DNA from 2 places in the Shewanella sp. ULN5 genome. Region 2 is predicted to be linked to the other one. Evidence: riboswitches for the same ligand, from Rfam matches in the RefSeq annotation. Region 2 holds a riboswitch; the other holds the start of a gene.

Region 1 (7,917 bases), on a different contig from region 2:
TGGCGCTTGTGAATACTGACACGGATGCGTGCCATCAAAAATGCGCGTTTCACCTTGATGACTCACGCTAATATTGATTTTATTAGCCTGGTAAGCGAGAGTTTTATCTATTGCGGGCCCTAAATACAAACCCTGATTACTTAAACCATCTGCAATTTTTTCAAAATAGCTGGCGGCGTAATCACAGCTGAATCGACTTTGAATTAACTCTAATGCCATATGGGTGGCGCTGATCCCAAAATCAATTTGTTCATCGCTGTAGCTATGGTGGGCCACAAAGTCTTGCCCCAGAATAAAGGCAATTTCAGGCTCGATTAATGCTTGTAAGCCGCTCGGGTTAGCAAAGGGAGTGATGGGACAATTGGGTTGTTCAACCACAGCTTGGCTTAATATTGGCGCAAAAATAAGTTGACCATTTTCCAATGGCGTTAAACATTTCCACCCAGCAATCTCTTGGTTTGAAAGTGCGATCATTTGTTGCTGCACAGCAAAAGCATCGTCAATGCATTGCGGCTTAACACCAACAAGTTCAGATGCTGGTGAGATAGCGCTGCGTTGAACCAATAAATGTTGCGCCAATAATTCAAGCAAATCAGTCATTGTTTGTTGAGTATCCATTAAACCGCCAACCACTGTTGTTTGATGATGGGCTTGGTATTGGCGATATCTTCAATGAGCTGTTGTTCTGACTGATATTCAATCCCCTGCCAGAGAGTTAATTCAAATATGCTGCCAGATACCACTTCACCCACGCCCTTTGGAGTACCGGTCATTACAATGTCACCATTTTCGAGAGTTAAAAAATCGCTAATGCCTGAAAAAATGTCACTTGTTGAATAGATCATTAACTGACTATGGCCTAACTGAGATAATTTTCCATTTATGGTCAAACTGAAACACCAATGGTGAGAATCGCAACCTTGGTCAAGTTGATTTATGCTGACAAAATCGCTAAAAACCGCTGAACCATTAAAAGCCTTGGCACGTTCCCAAGGTAGGCCTTTGGATTTCAACTGACTTTGTAAATGGCGTTTAGTCAAATCAAATCCTAAGCCAACAGCTGAAAATTGGCCATTTTCGACCAAAAAACATAGCTCTGCTTCATAATGAAGAGCCTGCTGAAGATGAACGCTGTTAAGTTGAGTGTTAATAGCGCTATTGGGTTTGATAAACACGACCATATCATCAGGAATATCATTACCTAACTCATGAATATGCTCAACGTAATTACGCCCAATACAAACAAGTTTGGACGGCGTAATAAAAAGCTGCCGATTGAGGCTAATGTGTTGCATCACAATATATCTCTATTAAAAACCGTCACTATAATAATCCCGCATACAAAATAAAACCACTACACTTAAATGGCGGTTTACCGATATGAAACAATATCTTTGCTAAAAATTGCCGCCATATAGAACAAGACCATTCCAGCTTAAATCTGTTAACCTTGGATTATTTTAGCTACACTAAAAATGATTAATCTTATTAAAAACATACAACTAGAACAAAATAGTGCGCACAGCACAACAAATAAGAGACAGAATATGAACTTGCTTGAGCTAACAATTAAACAAAAAATCGCATTGGGTTTCGCCACCATTGGTGTGTTACTTCTTGCTGGAAGTAGCTTTTTTTATCGTTCGCTAAACCAAATTCAAACAGCTAACACTAATATTGAAACCTTAGCCCAGCCAGTGCAAAGCCAAAGCAATTCACTTCAACTCAGTTTATTGAAAATGGTTAAAACGGGGAGTTTGGCCTTTTCTCAAACAGGCAATGCTAATATCAGTGCTAACTTTAACCAATTTAAACAGTTAGAAAAAGAATATGCCGCCACTTTTAATGATCTTGCCAATAAAGTTGCCGATCAGCCTAATATGAAACAGGCGTTGGACAATGTTACCCAACAATATGACCAATATCGTCAGCAGACAGAACGAATGTTCAATGCGAAATTAACGATTGAACAAACTCGAGAAGATTATCAAAAGCAATTCCAACAGTTTCTGACCATCAAAGATAAAGCCAGTAATAGCATGATAGATCTGGAAATGATTGATGCTGGCGATGATGTTCGCCTGCTTGAAGAAGTTATCGGTACAGGGACAAGATTAGACGACACTATTTATAATATGGGCAATATTATGGCTGAAGTCGCGCGCTTTACAGACTTAAAAAGTGTCGATAACCATCAGCAAGATGTCATGATGATGGTCAGCAGTATAGAGAGCAATTTTCAGTTTTTAACTCAGCAAGCTTCCACATTACCTGCTGGTGATTTACTGGCCATTTTTGCCGAACAATTTAATCAAATGAAAACCTTATTAGACTCACCAGGTACACTTTATGAAAGCCAACGTAAGGTGGTTGAGGTAATTAAACAGTCTGAAATGGCTTATGAGCAATCTAATCAATACTTTGAATCAAGCTTTTCTGAACTGAACAAGCTTATCACCCTCGCGGATAAACGTTTTGGTGATTACCAACTTGCCGCCTCACATGAAGTGAGTACCGCCCAGACACTCGCAATTGGTCTGGCGGTAATTTTTATTGCTCTTGCTATCATTATTTACTATTTCACATCTAAGGCGATGCTCGGTCCTTTGCAAGCGGTCAACAAAGCATTATCACGTATTGCCAGTGGTGATTTATCGAGAAGGCTTGATAAACGTAATAATGATGAGTTTGGTGAGTTAATGGATAACATTAACAAGCTCTCCGACGATTTAACCTCCTTGCTGCAAGATATCAGCCGAGATGCGCATTTACTTGATGAGTCAGCAATTAGATCTCAAGCTCAGGGGGAGCAAATAGCCAACTCGGCGAGTCATCAGATTGGTCAAATCAACCAAGCAAAGCGGTTAGCGGAGCAAATTCACCACAGTTCCAGTTTAGTGAATGAACAAGCCAGTGAATCTGCCAATCATATTAGCTTAGCCTCTTCGCAGGGTAAGCAGGTAAAAGAGATTGCTGATGATAACCGCGATAGAATTGAGCAGTTATCGATGGGCTTAAGTCACTCAGTAGATACCATGAACAACCTCAGCCAGCACAGTGATAACATTGGCGGTATTTTAGTGACCATTAGTGCTATTGCAGATCAAACTAACCTACTTGCTTTGAATGCTGCCATTGAAGCTGCCCGAGCAGGCGAACATGGTCGCGGTTTTGCTGTTGTCGCCGATGAAGTGCGTTCGCTTGCGTCAAGAACCCAATCTTCAACCGCTGAAATTCAAAATATGATCACCGCTTTACAGCATGAAACAACCAATGCAGTTAAAGCCATTTCAAAAGGCCAATCTGACGCTAACCAATGTGTTGCACAAAGCCAATCGTTACATGATGCAATTGAACAAATTGAATCGGCTTTACTGACGATTAACAAAATGAGCCAGGGAATTAATCAAGCAGCACATGAACAGGTTAATTTTAGTGAGCAAATTGAACACACTATGACTATAACCGCTGAGTCTGCTGAAACTAATGCACAGGAGTCATCAGCAATGGCCAAACGCAGCCAAGAATTGAATCAGCTGGCGCACTCACTCACGGCTTCAGTTGAAAGATTTAAACTTTAATCTCTCAATCTTATTTGTTTTTCTGCTAGCTAAGAAAAAATGATGGCGAACTGTTGTGACTTAATTGCTGTTGTCCATCCAGTCGTATTAATCACGACCTTTTATTATGGTGTAATACACTTTAATCGGTTGCATTGACAAATGTCCGTTTGCTTACAAAACTCACATCGGCTGTTGAGCTGATGAGCTGATGACTCTGAGCTCAAATTTACACAAAAGTCACACGTTTAGAGTATGTTAGCTAACAATAACCGATTAGAATGATTGAAGGTAAATAAAAAAGTCGAATTAAACCTTATGTCTAATTCGACTTAATCTTTTTCTTGCGATCAGATTTTTAATCCCACAAAAACTCTCTGAAATGTTTGCGGCAAACTGACTCGTAAGATTCGTTACCACCAATAGCCACCTGCTCGCCTTCTTTCATTGGTTTGCCCTCGCCATCTAGGCGCACAACCATATTGGCTTTACGGCCACAATGGCAAATGGTTTTCAGCTCAACAAGCTTATCGGCCCAGGCCAAAAGATACTGGCTACCAGTAAATAATTCGCCTTGGAAATCATTACGCAATCCGTAACACAACACCGGAATATCGAGAATGTCGACAACATAGGTTAGTTGCTTAACCTGGGCTTTAGACAGAAATTGGCTTTCATCAATCAACACACAATGAATATGCTTTTGTTGATGAGATTGTGAAATCATCTCACTAAGATCATCATGACTTGCAAAAACCTGAGCATCGGTTTCGATACCAATTCGTGATGCCACTTTACCTACGCCATAACGATCATCAATTGATGCTGTCATAACTAGAGTGTGCATACCACGTTCACGGTAATTATAAGAAGATTGTAATAGCGAGGTCGATTTGCCCGCGTTCATTGATGAATAATAGAAATACAGTTGTGCCACAAGAAATTCCAATATTTTTGCTTTGCTAAATTCTACTCGTTTAATACCAAACTTCACAAACAAAAATGCCGCACAATGTTAATTGTGCGGCATTTTATATCCATCAAATCGCTTATCGGCGAGTATAAATCATTAGTCCTGCTACTGTGATGGCAAACACCAGACTACAGGCTAGAAAGCCACTCATGATGGAACCGGTAAATCCAAGTACCGAATAGCCAACAATGCTGATAAAGGCAACAATTAATGCATATGGCAGCTGCGTAATTACATGGTCAATATGATGACAACTTGCACCTGTTGAAGACAAAATAGTTGTATCAGAAATAGGAGAGCAATGGTCACCAAATACCGCTCCAGCTAATACGGCTGATAACATGGGTAACATCATAGTCGAGTCGCTACCCATCGCCATATCTGCTGCAATTGGCAGCATAATGCCAAAGGTACCCCAACTTGTGCCCGTTGAAAAAGCAGTAATCCCCGCAAGAATAAACAGCACCACAGGCAGCAATTCAAAAGGTATCGCGCCAGTGACTAAACTGGCCATGTATTTACCGGTTTCCAATTGGCCAATAACCCCTGCAATCGACCATGCAAACAGCAGAATATAAATTGCAGGTAACATTGAGCGAGCACCAGCAACGACGCCCTGTAAGACCAAGCGGATTGCTAGCTTTTGCATAAAAGCCAGCACCAAAGTCACTATAAAACCAACAATAGAACCGTAAAATAATGATTGGCTAACAGCGGTGTTTTCGAACGCGCCCAAAACATCAAAGGGCTTACCATCTGCGGCTAATGCATCGGCACCACTGCTTATCATAAAGTAAACAGTCGCGGCAATTAACGCTAAAATGGGTAAAAACAGTCCAATAATTTTACCTGTATCGGCCTCTGGTAAGTCTGGATTTGCACCAGGCGGTAAACCTTTAGACTCATCATAAAGCTCACCTTTTTGCGCCTTTAATTCATGCTGGCGCATTGGGCCAATATCCAGACCAAAGATGGCCACGCATAATAAAAGTAACAAGGCGAAGATAGCGTAAAAGTTCATTGGGATCATCTGCACAAATACACTTAGATGACCAGAATCGGTAAATCCATGCGCAGTTAAAATACCGCCTATCAGTGCAATAATATACGCGCCCCAACTTGATATGGGTGATATCACGCACACAGGCGCTGCGGTCGAATCTAATAGGTAAGCCAGTTTTGCCCTCGAGATATGGTATCTATCGGTTATCGGTTTAGAAATAGACCCTACAACTAAACTATTGAAGTAATCATCGATAAAAACCACGCAGCCCAAAAACATTGTCATCAGTTTAGCATCGCGTTTACTGCGAATACGGTCTTTAGCCCAATCAGCAAACGCGCGAGATGCCCCGCTCACGGTGATCAACGCGGTGATCATGCCTAACATGATCAAAAAACCTAAAATTTGTAAATTCCAACTGTTTAATGCGCCATCATCCCAAAGGAGGCCTGTGACGGTTTCAACTAAAAATGTGCTTGTGTCCCCTAATGAGAACTGTGTGAGCAACAATGCGCCCACTAGAATACCGACGCCAAGCGACAACAATACTTTACGAGTAACAATCGCTAAAATAATTGCGATTGCAGGGGGGAGCAGTGACAGTGCCGAATCGGCATGACTTAGTACGTTCATTATTTATTCTTCGTGTGTGTACGAATGGAGGGCGACTGAACCGGTGCAAAGCAAAATAACGCTAAGGAACACCTGTCCTATCAGTAGCGCTCCATAGTAATTTATCTTTGTCATCCCGACAAAAAATACTATGGCAGTAAGGTACCTATTCGGTAACCATACCAGCTGTTAAGTTTGATAACGGTAACAACTTCGGCACTGAATCCTTTCAAGCTAGATCACAGGCATCACCCTAACTAACTCTACTCTTATTCAGCGCACCTCTACTTAAAAGGGCAAAAAAGCGTGCACATGAAAACATAGCGGCGATGGGGTTGCCACCCCATCGCCGCGTATTGTGACAAAAGTCACATTTACAGTAAATTATTTAGTGCGGGGATAGCATCAAATAAGTCTGCTTCTAGACCATAATCTGCCACTTGAAAAATTGGCGCTTCTGGATCTTTGTTAATAGCAACAATCACTTTAGAGTCTTTCATACCTGCAAGATGTTGGATGGCACCCGAAATACCCACAGCAATATATAGGTCAGGGGCTACAATCTTGCCTGTTTGGCCGACTTGTAAATCATTGGGTACAAAGCCTGCATCCACTGCAGCACGTGATGCACCAACGGCTGCACCTAACTTATCGGCTAATTGCTCAAGAATTGCAAAGTTCTCACCGCTTCCCATACCACGGCCGCCAGACACTATGATACCGGCATTGCCTAATTCAGGACGTGCTGATTCAGTGAGTGTTTGCGAGACAAACTCAGTACGCGCATCAAGAGCATCACCCACAGAAACTAATGCTGCGCTACCCGTTGAAGCAACAGCATCAAACGCACTTGAGCGAACTGTCATCACTTTTTTCGCATCTAAACTTTGTACTGTGGCAAGCGCATTACCCGCGTAAATTGGGCGAATAAACGTATCAGCACTTTCAATCCCAATAACTTCAGATATTTGCGCAACATCTAATAATGCCGCAACACGCGGTAAGGTATCTTTACCTACGCTCGATGCAGCAGATAAGATATGTGAATAATCAGCTGATAAGCCAATAATTAACTTGCCTAGGTTTTCAGCTAAGTGATTTGCATACACAGCCGAATCAGCAACAATCACCTTCGTTACACCCGTTAATGCTTGCGCAGTTTTGGCCGCTTCAGCGCATTGATGACCTGCCACTAGCACATGAATATCACCTCCAATTGCAGATGCAGCGGCAACCACTTTTGCAGTATCCGCTTTCAAATGCGCATTATCGTGTTCTGCTAAAACTAAAATGCTCATATTAGATCACCTTCGCTTCGTTTCTTAATTTTTCGACAAGTTCTTCTACTGAAGACACCATAATACCGGCTTTACGTTCAGCAGGTGGCGTGACTTTTAGAACAGTTTGATGAGCCTTTAACGTTACACCTAAATCAGCAATTGTATGCACATCTAACGGTTTACGTTTCGCTTTCATAATGTTTGGTAAGGACGCATAACGCGGTTCATTTAAACGTAAATCAACAGAAACAACAGCAGGCAATGGCATTTTTAAGGTTTGTAATCCACCATCAATTTCACGGGTCACGACAATGTTGTCGCCTTCAACTTTTACTTCAGAAGCAAAAGTAGCCTGCGGCATATCAGCTAGAGCAGCCATCATTTGGCCAGTTTGGTTGTTATCGCCATCAATAGACTGTTTACCAAAAACCACTAATTGTGCTTGTTCTTTTTGTTGCACAGCCAACAGTAATTTTGCAATTGATAATG
Region 2 (7,917 bases):
TGTTAGGACTAGATGGACGTCCGCAAGTCAAAGGCTTGCTGCCCATGTTAACCGAATGGCTAGAGTATCGGGTATCAACCGTGACTCGCCGTTTACAATACCGTTTAGATAAGGTGTTAGCGCGATTACACATTTTAGAAGCGTTAATGATTGCGTTTTTGAATATAGACGAAGTGATTGAAATCATTCGCTTCCATGATGAGCCTAAAGCGGAATTAATGGCTCGCTTTAACTTAAGTGATAAACAAGCAGAATCAATTTTAGAGTTAAAATTACGTCATCTTGCCAAGCTAGAAGAGTTTAAAATTACCGCTGAACAAAATGAATTGATGGCTGAGCGTGACAAACTGGAATTGATTTTAAGTTCAGATCGTCGTTTAAAAACCCTGGTTAAAAAAGAGCTTATTCAAGATGGTGAAACCTTTGGCGACAACCGTCGCTCACCGATTATTGAGCGTAAAGAATCTAAAGCATTAACCGAGCAAGAGTTAACCCCAACGGAAGCGGTGACTGTTGTGTTGTCAGAAAAGGGTTGGGTGCGCTGCGCTAAAGGCCATGATGTTGATGCACAAGGATTAAACTATAAAGCGGGTGACAGTTACCTATGCAGTGCCATGGGGAAAAGTAATCAAGCCGCCGTATTTGTGGACTCATCCGGTCGAGCCTTTGCCACCGACAGCCACACACTACCATCAGCCAGAAGTCAGGGCGAACCCATCACCACCCGCTTTAATATGGCACCTGGTGCGGTAATGCAACACGTTATCATGGGTGAAGATGAACAGTGCTATTTATTAGCCAGTGATGCGGGTTATGGGTTTATTGGAGCCTATGCAGACATGGTTAGCCGTAATAAAGCAGGTAAAGCATTATTATCTTTACCTGCTAACGCACAGGTCATGACGCCAAAATTGATCAGTAAAGACAAAGATCAATCATTACTGGCGATCACCAGTGAAGGCCGTATGTTGATGTTCAGTTTAGATGCTTTACCGCAATTATCTAAAGGTAAAGGGAACAAGATTATCGGTATTCCAAGTGAACGTGCCAAAAATCGTGAAGAGCTATTACTGCATTTAAATGTTGTGCCTAATGGTGCTGCAGTGACCCTTTGGGCTGGTAAGCGCAAGCTAACACTTAAAGCCAGCGATTTAGAGCATTATCGTGGTGAACGTGGACGTAGAGGAGCTAAATTGCCAAGAGGCTTGCAGCGCGTTGATAGTGTCGATATTGAAACAGTAGAACTGGCTATTGATGATACCGCTTCAGAGCCACAGATCAGTGAAGAATAGCTTATTGTCATAAACTTTATTCTCTGATAAACCATAAAAGCTCACGTGAACACGTGGGCTTTTTTATTGATAAGCATTTTATCAATCAGTCGATAACCTCAAATTGACATAATAAACACTTATCAAGCTGAGGTTTACTGCAAAACTTGGCATAGCTCACTGACAACAGAGCTTTATTATTGGCGGTTCAAGGTGTTGTAGAGCTGTACAGGCATCTAGTTTTAATTGTCAGTTTATAAATATGAGCAATGCTGATGTCGCTGTTTATTTGATTAAATCGTCAATTGCATCGACAAAAAAGTTACCAGAATTAAGCGGATTTTTTGCTCGTAAACTGTGCAATGAAAATATGTTAACTTACAGGGGTAAAGTTATTCAGCCGAGGGAGGTTCTGCGAGTATTGCGATGAGCGCTTAAACACTCTGCGCAAGAATATCAAGGATAAAATGTTAACGTTATGCCACTTCGTAAAAGTTTGGCTCGAACTCTAATTGAGTTTGGATAATTTGATTTGCCATTCTGGCACATTTTCCACATTGATCTGCCACGCCTAGACGTTTTTTAACATCAGCCAATGAGCAATCGCCTTGGCTAACTGCCTCTTTAATTTGCTTATCTGTAATTGCATGACAAAGACAAACGTACATATTAGCCTCTACATCTAGTGAAATAAGTTATAAACAACATAGCGTTCTTCAATGAATCTAATTCTAAATGAAAACAGTTATCATTGGCAATAACTTTTGAGTAAAAATGATACATTTATCACTTTTAGTCAGGTTTACTCATTATGATGTATTTATAACAGATTGATAATTAATAACCTTTTTCAAAATCAACGCGAAAATTTAATGGTTGATCATTACACCATAAAGCGTAATTTTGACTAAAAACATCAATAATTTGCTGCGGAAAGCTTGGGGCGGCGACATGTGGTGTGATGATGGCGTTTGCCGCTAGCCAGATGGGATGATTGCTGGGTAAGGGTTCTTGGTTGAAAACATCTAAAATCGCCTGCTGATCAGGCTTTAGTACTAATTGTGCGGCCAATGCATCGAGGTCGAGCACATTGCCTCGTCCTAAATTAAACAATACAGCATCAGATTTTAGTCGGGCTAAACTGTGACGGTTGAGAATATTTTTGGTTGCAGGCGTATCCGGTAACACACTGGCAATGACGTCAGCTTCAGGCAAATGCAGCAATAAATTATCAATCTTATCGACCAGATCGAAACCTGATATGGCTTGCCCTTGTCGGTTAATCCCTATAACCGTCATGCCAAAGTGTTTTGCCGTCGTCGCGATATGTTGTGCGATAGAGCCTGTGCCTAGTAATAACAGTTGTTGACCTTGAAGGGTTTTATAATGACCAGGTTGCCACTGTCTTTGTTGTTGCAGTTGATGGTAATGCTGATGCTGCCTATTGTGCGCCAGTAAATACCCAAATAGATATTCACTCATTAATGGGCCAAATATGCCGCGCACATTGGTTAATTGATAATCTTGTCTAAGCTTTGGTGACATCAGCTTATCCACCCCTGCAAAGGTTGATTGCAACCAACGTAACTGCCTAGCGTGGTTCAGTAAAGGTGTGGCAAGAGATGGTTCAGCAAACCAAATATTCGCTTCGGTTATACTATTAGGGGAGTCGCCTAAGATGACTAAATCCGTTAAATTGCGTTTTATTAATAAATCACGATAAACCTCGTTTTCTCGTGTTAGCAATAGTAACTTATTAACCATAACAATGACCCAGTAGTGTGATATCAAGGAGTTGATAGCGCAATAGTAGATATGAGGTGTATTTGAATCAAATTATTTCGATGTTAAATCAGCTGGCAAGCTTTATGTTGCCATGGGTAAGTGAAGTGAGCACCGCCATTGTGGCTTGTGTGATAGTGATGTTTGCTGTTGATATCAATCGTATTGTTAGACGATTATTAACAGGCCAGGGCTTTATTGTGCGCACATTGGTGTTTGTAATGATTAATGCATTTGGTTATGGATTAGCCATTGTCACATTAACTCCAATACTGGCAAAACAACTTAAATTAATGCCTGGTTATTGGATGCTATTAATTGTATTGGGCAGTTTTATGCTGTTAGGTTTTTGGGCGCAGAAAAACCGTCAAGTTTAGTCAATATTTGCATCAATAATCTTAACCCAGCAAGGTTTAGAATTAGGATAAGCATAAAAAAACCGAGCATTAATGCTCGGTTTTTTTCATCTGATCCAAATCGCATCGAAAATGATAATTAGTCTTCTAATTGACCACAAAAACGATAGCCTTCGCCGTGGATTGTCGCGATGATTTCCGGCGTGTCCGCTAGGCTTTCAAAGTGCTTACGAATACGACGAATAGTCACGTCAACCGTACGGTCGTGTGGCTTAAGCTCACGGCCAGTCATTTTCATTAACAGGTCGGCACGAGTTAAAATTTTGCCTGGGTTTTCAACAAAGTGAAGCATCGCGCGGAATTCGCTGCGAGGAAGCTTGTAAGACTCACCTTGTGGGTTAACTAAAGAACGGCTGTTGATTTCTAAGCTCCAACCGTTGAAACGATAGTGCTCAACTGAACCCTTTTCTTCGTTGTCAGTGCCAGCACTGTTCACGCGAGTTAACAAGTTGCGTGCACGAATAGTTAATTCTCTAGGGTTAAATGGTTTAGTGATGTAATCATCTGCGCCAATTTCTAAACCTAAAATTTTATCAACTTCATTATCACGACCGGTTAAGAAGATTAAGCCGATATTGTTGATTTCACGAAGTTCGCGAGCCAATAACAAACCATTTTTACCCGGTAAGTTAATGTCCATCACCACTAAGTTAATTTTGTTTTCTTGCATTGCTTTGTGCATTTCAGCGCCGTCATTTGCTTCAGTGACAACATAGCCTTCAGCTTCAAAAATGCTACGTAAGGTGTTACGAGTTACAGCTTCATCTTCAACAATTAAAATATGTGGGTTTTGCATAATAAGTTACCTAAAATAAAAATGATAAAATTCGTTATCTAGCATCTAGGCTAGCGTTGTCCGTCTGCGCTTCTGCACACGTAAAAATCTCTATTATTGGGTGTTTAACTATGTCTACCCTGAACTTAAACACTCTCTCATTTGATATCCGAATGAGTTTTACACAAGCCGTTAAAAACGTCTTTGTCAAAAAAGGGTAATACCGCTGCTATACACTGTGAACTTAAAATACGTTAAAAGTTCCTGTAGATGTTAACTAAACCTCTGTATTTACTCACAGGCCTTTAAAAGTAGAACATTTATTGTGCAGTGGTAAAACTTTAGCTCAATAAATCATAAATAGAAACGTTACAAAATATCGCTGAAGTAGGCTTTTTGTGACGATTTATGAGCTACTGATGGTTATTGTACCCTTTTTCTGTATTTGTTAACAAATGAATTGTTAATAAAATTATTAACAAAGGTTTAGTTAAAGTCGTATATTTAATTTATTTAATTGATTTATATAGTCTTTGTGTCTTTTCTGTATTGTGACTGACGTCACAAATCTTTCGTTATTTAAACCTATCTGCTACACTGTTTTCGGCTTATTTGGTGAGATTTATTATGGAAAATGTTATCGACATGCTGTGGCAGGATTATCAAAAAACTGAATTTTTACTTACTCAGCCTTTATCCAATGATTTTTCTTTTGCAATTGTTACAGCACATAATCCCCTAGGTAGCGTGTTAACCCCAAGCCAGAACCGTTTGAGAGACAGGGCGCTTCAATCAAAGATTCTCGAATACCGAAGTCCGTATCGCTGCTTGATTGGTGCGGCTCCTGATTTGTCGCATATGGAAAAAAGCTGGGCTATATTTATAGATAAAGATCAAGCGCTTGAGCTGGGTAGAGAGTTTGGGCAGCATGCTATTTATTATGTAAATCAAGGCTTACTATCACTAATCGCTTGCTTTGAGCCTCACCGAGATGAAGTACCTATGGGATTGTTTCATCAGCGTTTGAAATTAGTCAGTGATTTACCTGAGTTGTAGTAAATTCCGCTCTCGCACATTTGTTAATTTTTTTATGAGACAATAAAATTAACAAATAGTATTGATTTTCTAATACCTATGACTGATTTACACATTATGCTCATCCCATCCACACCAATACCGCTGTAATTTGTCATTTTTTATCTGTCCCATCATCAAGCGATTGTTTCATTGTGTGGAACATAAAATAGTGCATTTATTTTTTAACGCTTCAAGTTGATATTTTGTCCATTGACTTAGCCATAGGTTTATTGCTATTTTGCACATCCCTCCTTAATGGAGGCACAGAAGAGGAGCGTTAACTAGGTAGTAAGCTTGAGGAAGACCAATTCCCATGACCGCTTACGAGGGAGATTAACGCCGAGATAAATCAAATTTGGTTATTTTATTTATCGGTCGATTGGGTTGAATCCTAACGATTGTCACCTGTTTTTTTGGTGGAGAGCTTCTGGTGGTGATTGCTGTTTCCCTTCTTTAAGGGTGCGTTATCTTTGCACCAGGCTCTTCGAACGAAGTTTAGTTCGGAGCGTATTTCATGTCGTTAAATCAATTAGTTGTAGCCAAGTTTGGTGGAACCTCTGTTGCAGATTACCCTGCAATGAGTCGTTGCGCGGATATCGTTTTATCTAATCCTAATACCCGTGTTGTAGTCGTTAGTGCATCAAGTGGTGTGACGAATTTGCTGGTGGAACTTACCAGCGCCAACGTAAATGACGAACGTCGTTTAAGTTTATTAAAGCAGGTCGCGCAAATTCAATATCGTATTATTGACGAGCTGGGCCGCCCGCAAGATATTGCCGCACAAATTGATAAATTACTGAGCCGGATGTCAGTGTTAAGCGAATCATTGGTACTCGATCGCAGCAAAGCCCTAATGGATGAATTGCTTTCAATGGGTGAACAGTGTTCATCAGTGCTATTTGCCGCGGTTATCCGTGAAAAGGGGACTGCATCAAGTGCGTTTGATGTGCGTCAGGTATTACGTACTGATAGCCATTTTGGCCGAGCTGAGCCGCAAATTGAACAAATTGCCAACTTGTCCGGTGATTTTTTACAGCCCTTATTAGCCAATCAAGTGATAGTGACTCAAGGCTTTATTGGTGCTGACGAACAGGGGCGTACAACCACATTAGGCCGTGGTGGCAGTGATTACTCTGCAGCGCTATTAGCAGAAGCGTTATCAGCCCATGCTGTTGAAATTTGGACTGACGTTGCAGGTATTTATACTACTGACCCGCGTTTAGCCCCCAATGCGCGCCCAATTGCAGAAATCAGTTTTAACGAAGCCGCTGAAATGGCCACTTTTGGTGCCAAAGTCTTGCATCCTGCCACTATCTTACCTGCCGTTCGCCAGAAAATTCAGGTGTTTGTCGGCTCAAGTAAAGACCCTGAAGCCGGTGGAACTTGGATCCGCCATCAAGTCGAAGATACGCCAGTTTACCGCGCGGTGGCATTACGTCGCGATCAAACCTTATTAAATCTTCACAGTTTACAAATGCTCCATGCCCAGGGTTTTTTAGCTGAAACTTTTGCCACATTAGCGCGTCATAAAATCTCGGTCGATTTGATTACTACCTCAGAGGTAAACGTCTCACTTACGTTAGACAAAACAGGTTCAGATTCCAGTGGTCAGGGATTGTTAAGTGAATCTTTATTGCAAGAATTGTCACAACATTGCCGTGTTCGCGTTGAAGATAAGCTAGCCTTAGTGGCGATTATTGGTAATAAAATCGCCTCAACAGCGGGCATTTGCAGTCGAGTGTTTCAGGTATTAGAAAAGCACAATGTGCGAATGATTTGCCAAGGTGCCAGCCCACATAACTTATGTGTGCTAGTGGATGAAGCAGAAGCTGCGCAAGTGGTGTTAGCATTACATCAAAACCTGTTTGAGTAATGGGTGACGGAGTCATTAATGACCAAAGCAATAACTAGCGCTCCGAATGTCGGTGAACTTGCCGCAGGCCAAGTACTCAGCGTGCCTTTATTTACTTTTAAAGGCACAGATAACCGTGCTCCGACAGTGTATGTACAGGCCAATGTGCATGGCGCTGAAGTGCATAATACGTAAATAAAGTAAATAGGATACGACTTGACAGTATCCATTTTTTTACTAGCCTTAATGCATAAGTGCGTGATTTATCATATAGGGTACTATGGCAAAGAAAAAATTAAATCGTTTAGGCGCTACTAAAGCATCCTCAGCAAACAAGGGAGTGATTATTAGCGATGATACGTTACCCCTTTATCAAGATTTTATTTTGATAGATGTTGCGGATCGCTTAAAGAAAGCTAAGGTGTGGTTTGTGCGCAATAGCGAAACTACAGCCCTGCTTGGATTACACGTCATTGGCGGAGCACAATCTAAAGTTTGGGCTTGCGACTCTAAAGACGGTCTTTCGATTGAGATTAAAAGAGGTTTGGCACGAGCATTCATAAAATGGGTCACCATACAGAAACGTACAGTGAGGCTTGTTGGAAAAAAAATGTCGGCGCTCAAGTCGTTTATTAAGTTCTTATCACTTAGAGATAATTTCACTGAACTGTCTCAAGTTAATAGATTCTTATACGATGAGTTTAAAAACACAAACAAAGACGCCTCTCATCATATAAGAGATAT

The links. Region 2 has a riboswitch for lysine ahead of lysC (lysine-sensitive aspartokinase 3). Riboswitches for the same ligand answer to the same signal wherever they lie in the genome.
Region 1: it holds a riboswitch for lysine, as region 2 does, so the genes downstream of both, ORI98_RS00080 (Na+/H+ antiporter NhaC family protein) here and lysC (lysine-sensitive aspartokinase 3) in region 2, are expected to answer to the same signal.

Annotation. Positions count from the first base shown of each region.
Region 1 is NZ_JAPJEE010000001.1:23,481-31,397, forward strand. It holds gene ORI98_RS00060 (hypothetical protein) at 1-618, opposite strand, end outside; gene ORI98_RS00065 (fumarylacetoacetate hydrolase family protein) at 618-1,295, opposite strand; gene ORI98_RS00070 (methyl-accepting chemotaxis protein) at 1,548-3,581, shown strand; gene ORI98_RS00075 (thymidine kinase) at 3,919-4,497, opposite strand; gene ORI98_RS00080 (Na+/H+ antiporter NhaC family protein) at 4,610-6,169, opposite strand; lysine riboswitch at 6,246-6,443, opposite strand; gene ORI98_RS00085 (electron transfer flavoprotein subunit alpha/FixB family protein) at 6,523-7,446, opposite strand; gene ORI98_RS00090 (electron transfer flavoprotein subunit beta/FixA family protein) at 7,448-7,917, opposite strand, start outside.
Region 2 is NZ_JAPJEE010000015.1:66,335-74,251, reverse strand. It holds gene parC (DNA topoisomerase IV subunit A) at 1-1,292, shown strand, start outside; gene ORI98_RS14145 (bacterioferritin-associated ferredoxin) at 1,748-1,939, opposite strand; gene ORI98_RS14140 (D-2-hydroxyacid dehydrogenase) at 2,109-3,035, opposite strand; gene ORI98_RS14135 (DUF3392 domain-containing protein) at 3,098-3,430, shown strand; gene arcA (two-component system response regulator ArcA) at 3,549-4,265, opposite strand; gene ORI98_RS14125 (DUF3293 domain-containing protein) at 4,872-5,300, shown strand; lysine riboswitch at 5,581-5,756, shown strand; gene lysC (lysine-sensitive aspartokinase 3) at 5,836-7,194, shown strand; gene ORI98_RS14115 (hypothetical protein) at 7,213-7,368, shown strand; gene ORI98_RS14110 (hypothetical protein) at 7,454-7,917, shown strand, end outside.